2 regions of the Streptococcus iniae genome follow, and region 2 is predicted to be linked to the other one. Evidence: predicted binding sites of a transcription regulator. Region 2 holds the regulator's gene; the other holds the start of a gene.
The links. The regulator CtsR, encoded in region 2, represses protease genes until heat stress. The targets are predictions, from matches to a motif close to TTGGTCAAAAAAGGTCAAANA.
Positions count from the first base shown of each region.

Region 1: the regulator CtsR is predicted to act here: its motif matches at 1,981-2,001, upstream of Q9317_RS03000 (ATP-dependent Clp protease ATP-binding subunit).

Region 1 is NZ_CP132230.1:599,032-602,783, forward strand. Features, by position in the region: gene Q9317_RS03000 (ATP-dependent Clp protease ATP-binding subunit) at 1-1,943, opposite strand, end outside; gene Q9317_RS03005 (YkuJ family protein) at 2,201-2,431, shown strand; gene Q9317_RS03010 (amino acid ABC transporter permease) at 2,549-3,238, shown strand; gene Q9317_RS03015 (amino acid ABC transporter ATP-binding protein) at 3,235-3,752, shown strand, end outside.
Region 2 is NZ_CP132230.1:2,077,724-2,081,475, forward strand. Features, by position in the region: gene Q9317_RS10075 (ATP-dependent Clp protease ATP-binding subunit) at 1-1,007, opposite strand, end outside; gene Q9317_RS10080 (CtsR family transcriptional regulator) at 1,010-1,468, opposite strand; gene Q9317_RS10085 (cold-shock protein) at 1,639-1,842, opposite strand; gene Q9317_RS10090 (hypothetical protein) at 2,126-2,392, shown strand; gene Q9317_RS10095 (cation:proton antiporter) at 2,396-3,752, shown strand, end outside.

The sequences.
Region 1 (3,752 bases), 700 kb from region 2:
AGTGCTTGGAATTCAATGATACCATCAAAACGGTTCATGAATTCAGGGCTAAAGAAGTTCCCGAGTTGACCTAAAACAGACTGTGAACGCCCCTCACGAGTAGCACCAAATCCAACAGAGGCTTCGACTTTACCAGTTCCTGCGTTTGATGTCATGATAATGATAGTGTCTTTGAAACTGACAGTGCGGCCTTGTCCATCTGTTAAACGTCCATCATCTAACACTTGAAGGAACATATGCATAACATCTGGATGTGCTTTTTCAACCTCATCTAAAAGGATAAGAGAGTATGGGTTACGACGAACTTTTTCTGTTAATTGACCTGCTTCATCATAACCAACATATCCTGGAGGAGCACCGACAAGTTTTGATACTGCGTGTTTTTCCATATATTCTGACATGTCAAATCGAATCATATTATCAGCAGAACCGAAAAGTTCAATAGCTAATTGTTTAGACAATTCTGTTTTCCCAACACCGGTAGGTCCAACAAAAAGGAAGGAGCCAATTGGTCGATTAGGGCTGCCTAGTCCCACTCTGTTGCGGCGAATAGCTTTAGCAATCTTTGTGACAGCCTCATCTTGACCAATAACATGTTTTTTCAAATCATCTGCCAAATGAACCAATTGAGATTGCTCTTTTTCTTTCAAATCGCCAACAGGAATATTGGTTTTTTGCTCAACAATTGCTTCAATGGTTTTCTCGGTAATAATAGGAATATCCTGATCATCCAATTTTTGCTTTTGCATTTCTTTATACTTGGTAATTTGATCGCGGAAGTATGCTGCGCGTTCATAATCCTCATTACGCGTTGCTTGAGTTTTTAGATTTTCAGCTTCAAGCAAGCGTTTATCAATTTCTTTAGGGTCAACAAAATTGAGTGTTAAGTTCATTTTAGATCCCGCCTCATCAAGAAGATCAATAGCCTTGTCAGGTAAGAAACGATCTTGGATGTAACGATTTGATAAATGAGCTGCGGCTTCAATAGCATCTTGGCTATACTTAACATGATGGTAGCTTTCATATTTTGCCTGAATCCCTTTTAAAATAATAAGGGTTTCTTCAACAGATGGTTCATCTACCTTAACAGGTTGCATTCGCCGCTCAAGAGCGGCATCTTTTTCAATGATACGGTATTCATTAAGGGTAGTAGCACCAACTAATTGCAACTCGCCACGAGCTAGAGCAGGTTTTAAAATATTACCGGCATCCATATTGCCATCGCCAGCGCTACCAGCACCAACAATTTCATGGATTTCATCAATAAATAAGATGACATCATTGCGTTGACGGATTTCATCCATCAGTTTTTGCATACGCTCTTCAAATTGACCACGAATGCCAGTTCCTTGAACAAGACTGACCACATCTAGGCGGATAACTTGTTTATGCTGGAGTTTGTGAGGGACTTCTCCATCAACAATCTTTTGTGCCAAGCCTTCGACAACTGCTGTTTTCCCAACGCCAGGTTCACCAATCAAAACGGGATTATTTTTCGTTCTACGGTTTAAAATTTCGATAACACGCACGATTTCCTCATCACGTCCGATAACCGGGTCAATATCACCATTTTTAGCCATATCTGTAATATTGATACCAAACTCTTCAAGAAGTCCTTGAGGAGCAGGAGCGCTTGTTGTTTGCTGATGGCCTTGTTGTTGCCCGTCGTTTCTAATAGGGGGCTGTTGGTTGTTGCCTTGCGGAGTGTTTGGCAATTGACCAAAGGGTTTAAAATGATTTAAATCACCAAAAAAATCATCAAAGAAAGGACTGATAGAAGAATCTTGTCTTTTAGAATGAAGACCTCCCAAAATTGGATTGTTAGCATCTGTTTTCATAATTTGATAGCAATTTTGACATAAATCGACTTGTTTTTGCTTACCATTTAAGCTTGTATACAAGTGAATGGAAGCTTCGTTTAAGTTACAGTTTTGACAAAGCATATGATTACCTCCAAAGCTTTTTGTGACAGTTATGCCTTTAGTCAATAAAGGTCAAACTTTATACTCATATTATAGCACCCTAAAATGGGAAATCAAGTAAAAAGTTTATTTTTTAGCACTCTTTTAATCAGAGTGCTAATCGCTTGTTTTAAAGTGAAAATCTCACGTAAAATAATCAGAAAAAACTTTCTTTTTGTGTTTGTTTAGACATTTTTATGTTAAAATAATAAAGACAATAAAGGAATAGGAGAATCGAAATGGAATCACATTTGGTGAGAATTATTAACCGCCTTGAATTGATGATTACTGATGGTGGTAATTTAAAAAGAAATTTTGAACGTGATGGTGTCGTCGTCGCTGAAGTGGCATTTTCTAATGACCCAGAAAGCGGACCAGTTTTCACATTGAGAGATGTTGAAGCACGTGAATCATATTCTTTTGATAGCATTGATTTAATTGCAATGGAAATCTACGATTTACTATATTAATCATGTGGAATAAGGGAGCTTACTTTGTAAGTTCCCTTATTTATTTTAAACTTGTATTTTTATTCATTTGATGTTATAATTATTTTTATTCTTAAATTGATACTAATAGGAGTTTATATGAATTTTTCTTTTTTGCCCCAATACTGGGCTTATTTTAATTATGGGGTTATCGTAACCATCCTTATTTCAGCTAGCGTCGTCTTTTTTGGAACAATTATTGGTGTCATGATTACTTTTGCCAATCGCAGTTCTTTTAAGCCCTTAAGTTGGTTGGCTAGCTTATACGTTTGGATTTTCCGTGGAACTCCTATGGTTGTTCAAATTATGATAGCCTTTGCTTGGATGCATTTTAACAACTTACCAACAATTGGTTTTGGTGTTCTTGATCTTGATTTTTCAAGACTATTGCCTGGTATTATTATTATTTCTTTAAATAGCGGAGCTTATATTTCAGAAATCGTCAGAGCAGGTATTGAAGCTGTTCCTAAAGGCCAGTTAGAAGCAGCTTATTCACTTGGTATTCGTCCTAAAAATGCAATGAGATTTGTCATTTTACCGCAAGCATTTAAAAATATATTACCTGCTTTAGGCAATGAATTTATTACCATTATTAAAGATAGTGCCTTACTTCAAACTATCGGGGTTATGGAATTGTGGAATGGGGCTCAAACAGTCGTGTCTTCAACTTATCTGCCAATTACACCTTTACTGTTTGCTGCTTTTTACTACTTAATGGTGACAACAATTTTATCACAACTCTTGAAAATGCTTGAGTCAAAAATGGGACAAGGAGTAAATGGATTATGAGTGAAACAATTATAGCAATTAATGATTTGCATAAATATTTTGGTAAAAATGAAGTCTTAAAAGGCATTAATCTTGATATTCAACAAGGTGAAGTCGTTGTTATTATCGGACCATCAGGTTCTGGAAAGTCAACACTTTTGAGAAGTATGAATTTGTTAGAAGTTCCTACTAAAGGTCAGGTCACTTTTGAAGGTGTTGATATCACTGATAAGAAAAATGATGTCTTCAAGATGCGTGAAAAAATGGGCATGGTTTTTCAGCAGTTTAACTTATTTCCAAATATGACTGTTTTAGAAAACATTACCCTATCTCCGATTCAAACCAAAGGCAAATCAAAAGCTGATGCTGAAAAGAAAGCCTTTGAACTACTTGAAAAAGTGGGACTTTCAGAAAAAGCTCATGCCTATCCCGTTAGTTTATCAGGTGGACAACAACAAAGGATTGCTATTGCTCGAGGTTTGGCTATGGATCCAGATGTCTTATTGTTTGATGAGCCAACATCAGCTCTAGACCC
Region 2 (3,752 bases):
AGGGCTGGTTTTAAGATATTGGCTGCATCTAATGTACTGTCAATGCCACTTCCTGAACCCATTATTGTGTGTAGTTCATCCACAAACAAAATGATATGGCCATCCTCTTCAATATCAGCAATGATTTGATTCATACGTTCTTCAAAGTCACCTCTAAAACGCGTCCCAGCCACCACGCTCATCATATCAAGTTCCAAAACACGCATTTCTTGCAACTCATACGGAATAGCACCTGTTGCAATGCGTTGTGCTAGCCCATAGGCAAGAGCTGTTTTACCAACCCCAGCATCTCCAACAAGAACAGGATTATTCTTAGTTTTACGGCTAAGTACTTGGACCATGCGAGAAATCTCTTTTTCACGTCCAATAACTGGCTCAAGCAAGCCTTGATGAGCAAGTTCTGTTAAATCGCGCGTAAAATCTGATAAGTCTCCCGCAGTGCTAGGCGGCTTCATCATCTCTGAGAAGCTTCCACCTGCCTTAGCTTTTTTAGGTTTACGCAATTCATAAATGGCTTTAATGGTCTCTTTACTATAAGCTGCATGAATTTCAATAGCCTTACGAAGATCCACTAAACGTGGCTCACCGCTGCCATCATCTTTCATTTTATAACCTGCTAGTTCCAAGACGCGACTAGCCATAATGTCAGGATTTAATAAAATTGCAAACAAAACATGCTCAGAACCAACTTCTTTTTCATTGGTTACCTGACTAATAGCATTAGCAAAGTTTAGGATGTGTTCCAAACTCTTTGACTGTAATTTTAGTTCAAATCCTCTGACAGATTCCTTAGGGCTTTTGCCCATTGCTAAAATAGCTGCCGCTTCATATTCTTCAACAGCAATTTTTGATTCAAACTCACTGAAAACAAGGCCTGCCAAAGAATTTTCAACAGCTACCATAGCTAATAATATATGCCAAGTTTCTAAATAATGACTTTCAAAACGTGCTGCTTGAAATTGAGCATGTTTAAAAATCTCCTGCATTTTATTGGAATAATTGATCATCCTTAACTTTCCTTTCTATCAATACGCTGGAGTAGCCTGCACAACATGCGTGAACGAATGTGTGACGCTTCAAGACCTAAAACTGAGTCCGAAGCCATTGCTAAGATAAGATTGCCTTCTCGGTCTGAAATAAGACCTTCATCACACAATATTTGAAGGGCATCTATAAACTCTTGCTGGCAAATCCCACCTTGAGTTGTCGCCCTCAAACTACCAATTAAATGATGTTTATCTGAGAACTGAACCTTAGCAATCCTAATATAACCACCGCCACCACGTTTGCTTTCAACTTCATAGCCTTTACTTTCTGTAAAACGGGTTTTGATGACATAGTTAATTTGACTTGGGACAACCTGAAAGGAATCTGCTAGAAGAGACCTTTTTATCTCTGCAATACCAGATTGCGCTAGTAATTCCTTAATATACTCTTCAATGCTGTCTGAGGTATTTTTCTGAGACATTTACTCACTCCCTTTTACAACCAAGAATAGGAATTACTCTTGGCATTCTTGACTAAAACTGACTTTTATTATAGCAGAATGCGCTTGTTAAAAGCAAATCATATTCTTCATCAGGAAATGACAAAAAGCAAATCCGAAGATTTGCTCTTTTTTATCTATTCAAATTCTGATTAAGATAATTTAGTGATATTGACTGCTTGAGGACCACGTTGACCTTCTTCAACATCAAATTCAACTTTTTGTCCTTCATCTAAAGATTTAAAACCATTAGATTGGATTGCTGAAAAATGTGCAAAAACGTCTTGACCGCTCTCAGTTGAAATAAAACCGAAACCTTTTTCAGCGTTAAACCATTTAACTGTACCTTGTGCCATATTCATTTACTTCCTTTCCATTTAGTATAGATTTGTAAAAATAGAGAGAAATGAAAATGTTAAACACAACTATTACTCAATTACTAATTTACTCGTTAAGTATAGCAAATACAGGTTTTATTGTCAAGATGTCAATTATATGAAACCTTTTTAAAACAAGCGAGTAAGCGCTTAATCATTTTTGTAATGTTATTAGTTGAGTTTATCCCTATTCTAGGCTAAAATGTGATATATTCAAGTCAATTATTAGACTTTAAAAAATAGACAAAACCTAGGAGAGACAATGACTGACACAAACCTTATCAGCCGTATTCAAAACATGCGAGATAAATATTTGGAAGCTGACAAAATCTCACATTTTCCTGACACTTATAACTGTCAGGATCTTCGTAAAGCTAAAAAAATCAAAAAGAAACTCATTACTTTAGAAAAAGAACGCTGCCATTATCTGATGGAAAATCAAGATGTTTCACTGATTGACCAACAAATTGCACGCTTAAAAGATGATTTTATTAAGCATTCTACAACAGAAAATAGTCAGGACACGTAGTCAATGCCAATTTCAGTACTCGTTATTGCTTTTTTACTTTCTTTAATTGCATCCAATGTTATTAATAGAATATTCCCTCAGTTGCCACTTCCTGCCATTCAACTCTTTTTCGGCATTCTTTTTGGTATTTTCTCAAAAGACCATCAACTCATCCTAAACCCTGAGCTCTTCTTAGCCTTTGTTATTGCACCACTTAACTTTAGAGAAGGCCAAGAAAGCGATGTTAAGAGTTTCCTACGCTCGCGTGGTCTGGTCATTTACTTAATCTTACCAACGGTTATGCTAACAACTGTGCTCATGGGATATAGTATCAATAGTTTATTACCTATAGAAATTCCACTTGCCATGTGTTTTGCGATGGGGGCAGCACTCGCTCCCACTGATGCTGTAGCTTTCTTATCACTTGCCAAACGTTTCAAATTTCCAAAACAAATCAAAAACACATTAACATCAGAAGGATTGCTTAATGATGCCAGTGGTTTGGTAGCCTTTCAATTTGCTTTAACGGCATTAGCAACCGGCTATTTCTCCCTGTCAAAAGCTGGCTTACACCTCTTAATTGCTATTTTTGGCGGTATGGCCATAGGCCTTATTTTTGCTTTGTTAAATCGCATCTTCTTGTCCATTCTTGAGAAATTTAATGCTGCTGACGTTACCGGAGCTTTATTTTTAGAACTCACACTCCCATTTGTGGTCTATTTCCTTGCCCATATGCTTGATGTGTCAGCCATTATTGCTGTTGTTATCGCAGGGGTTATGCAGGCCAACCGTATTAAAAAAGTGACCCTTTTTGATGCTCAGGTCGATCGTGTCACCAATGTGATTTGGGAAACCATTAATTTCATGCTCAACGGTCTTGTCTTTATCATCTTTGGTATCGAGCTTGCTCATTTCACAGGTCCTGTTCTAACCAGTCCAACTTATAGCAATCTTTACCTCCTCATCCTAGTGCTAACCTTAACAACTCTACTCTTTTTGATACGCTACCTCTGCATCTTCATTTTCTACTTTTTCAGGAGCCGTCGCTATAAAAAATCCGTTAAAAAATACTTAAGAGAGATCAACCTATTAACCTTCTCAGGTGTCAAAGGAAGTGTCTCGATTGCCATTGTACTCTTGTTACCGCAAATTGATAGCTTCACCAATAGTTTTATACTTTTCACTGTTGGTGGGGTAACATTGCTGAGCTTTCTAACAGGTTTAGTGATCTTACCAAGACTAGCACCTTTAGCCAATCAGCCTCAAAATTACCTGACAAAAATCGGCATTTTAGCCAGTGTTTTAAAGAAATTAGAAAGAGAAAGTTTAGCATCCAACCATAACCAAGCTGAGCTCTACTATGTCTTAGATACCTATAATC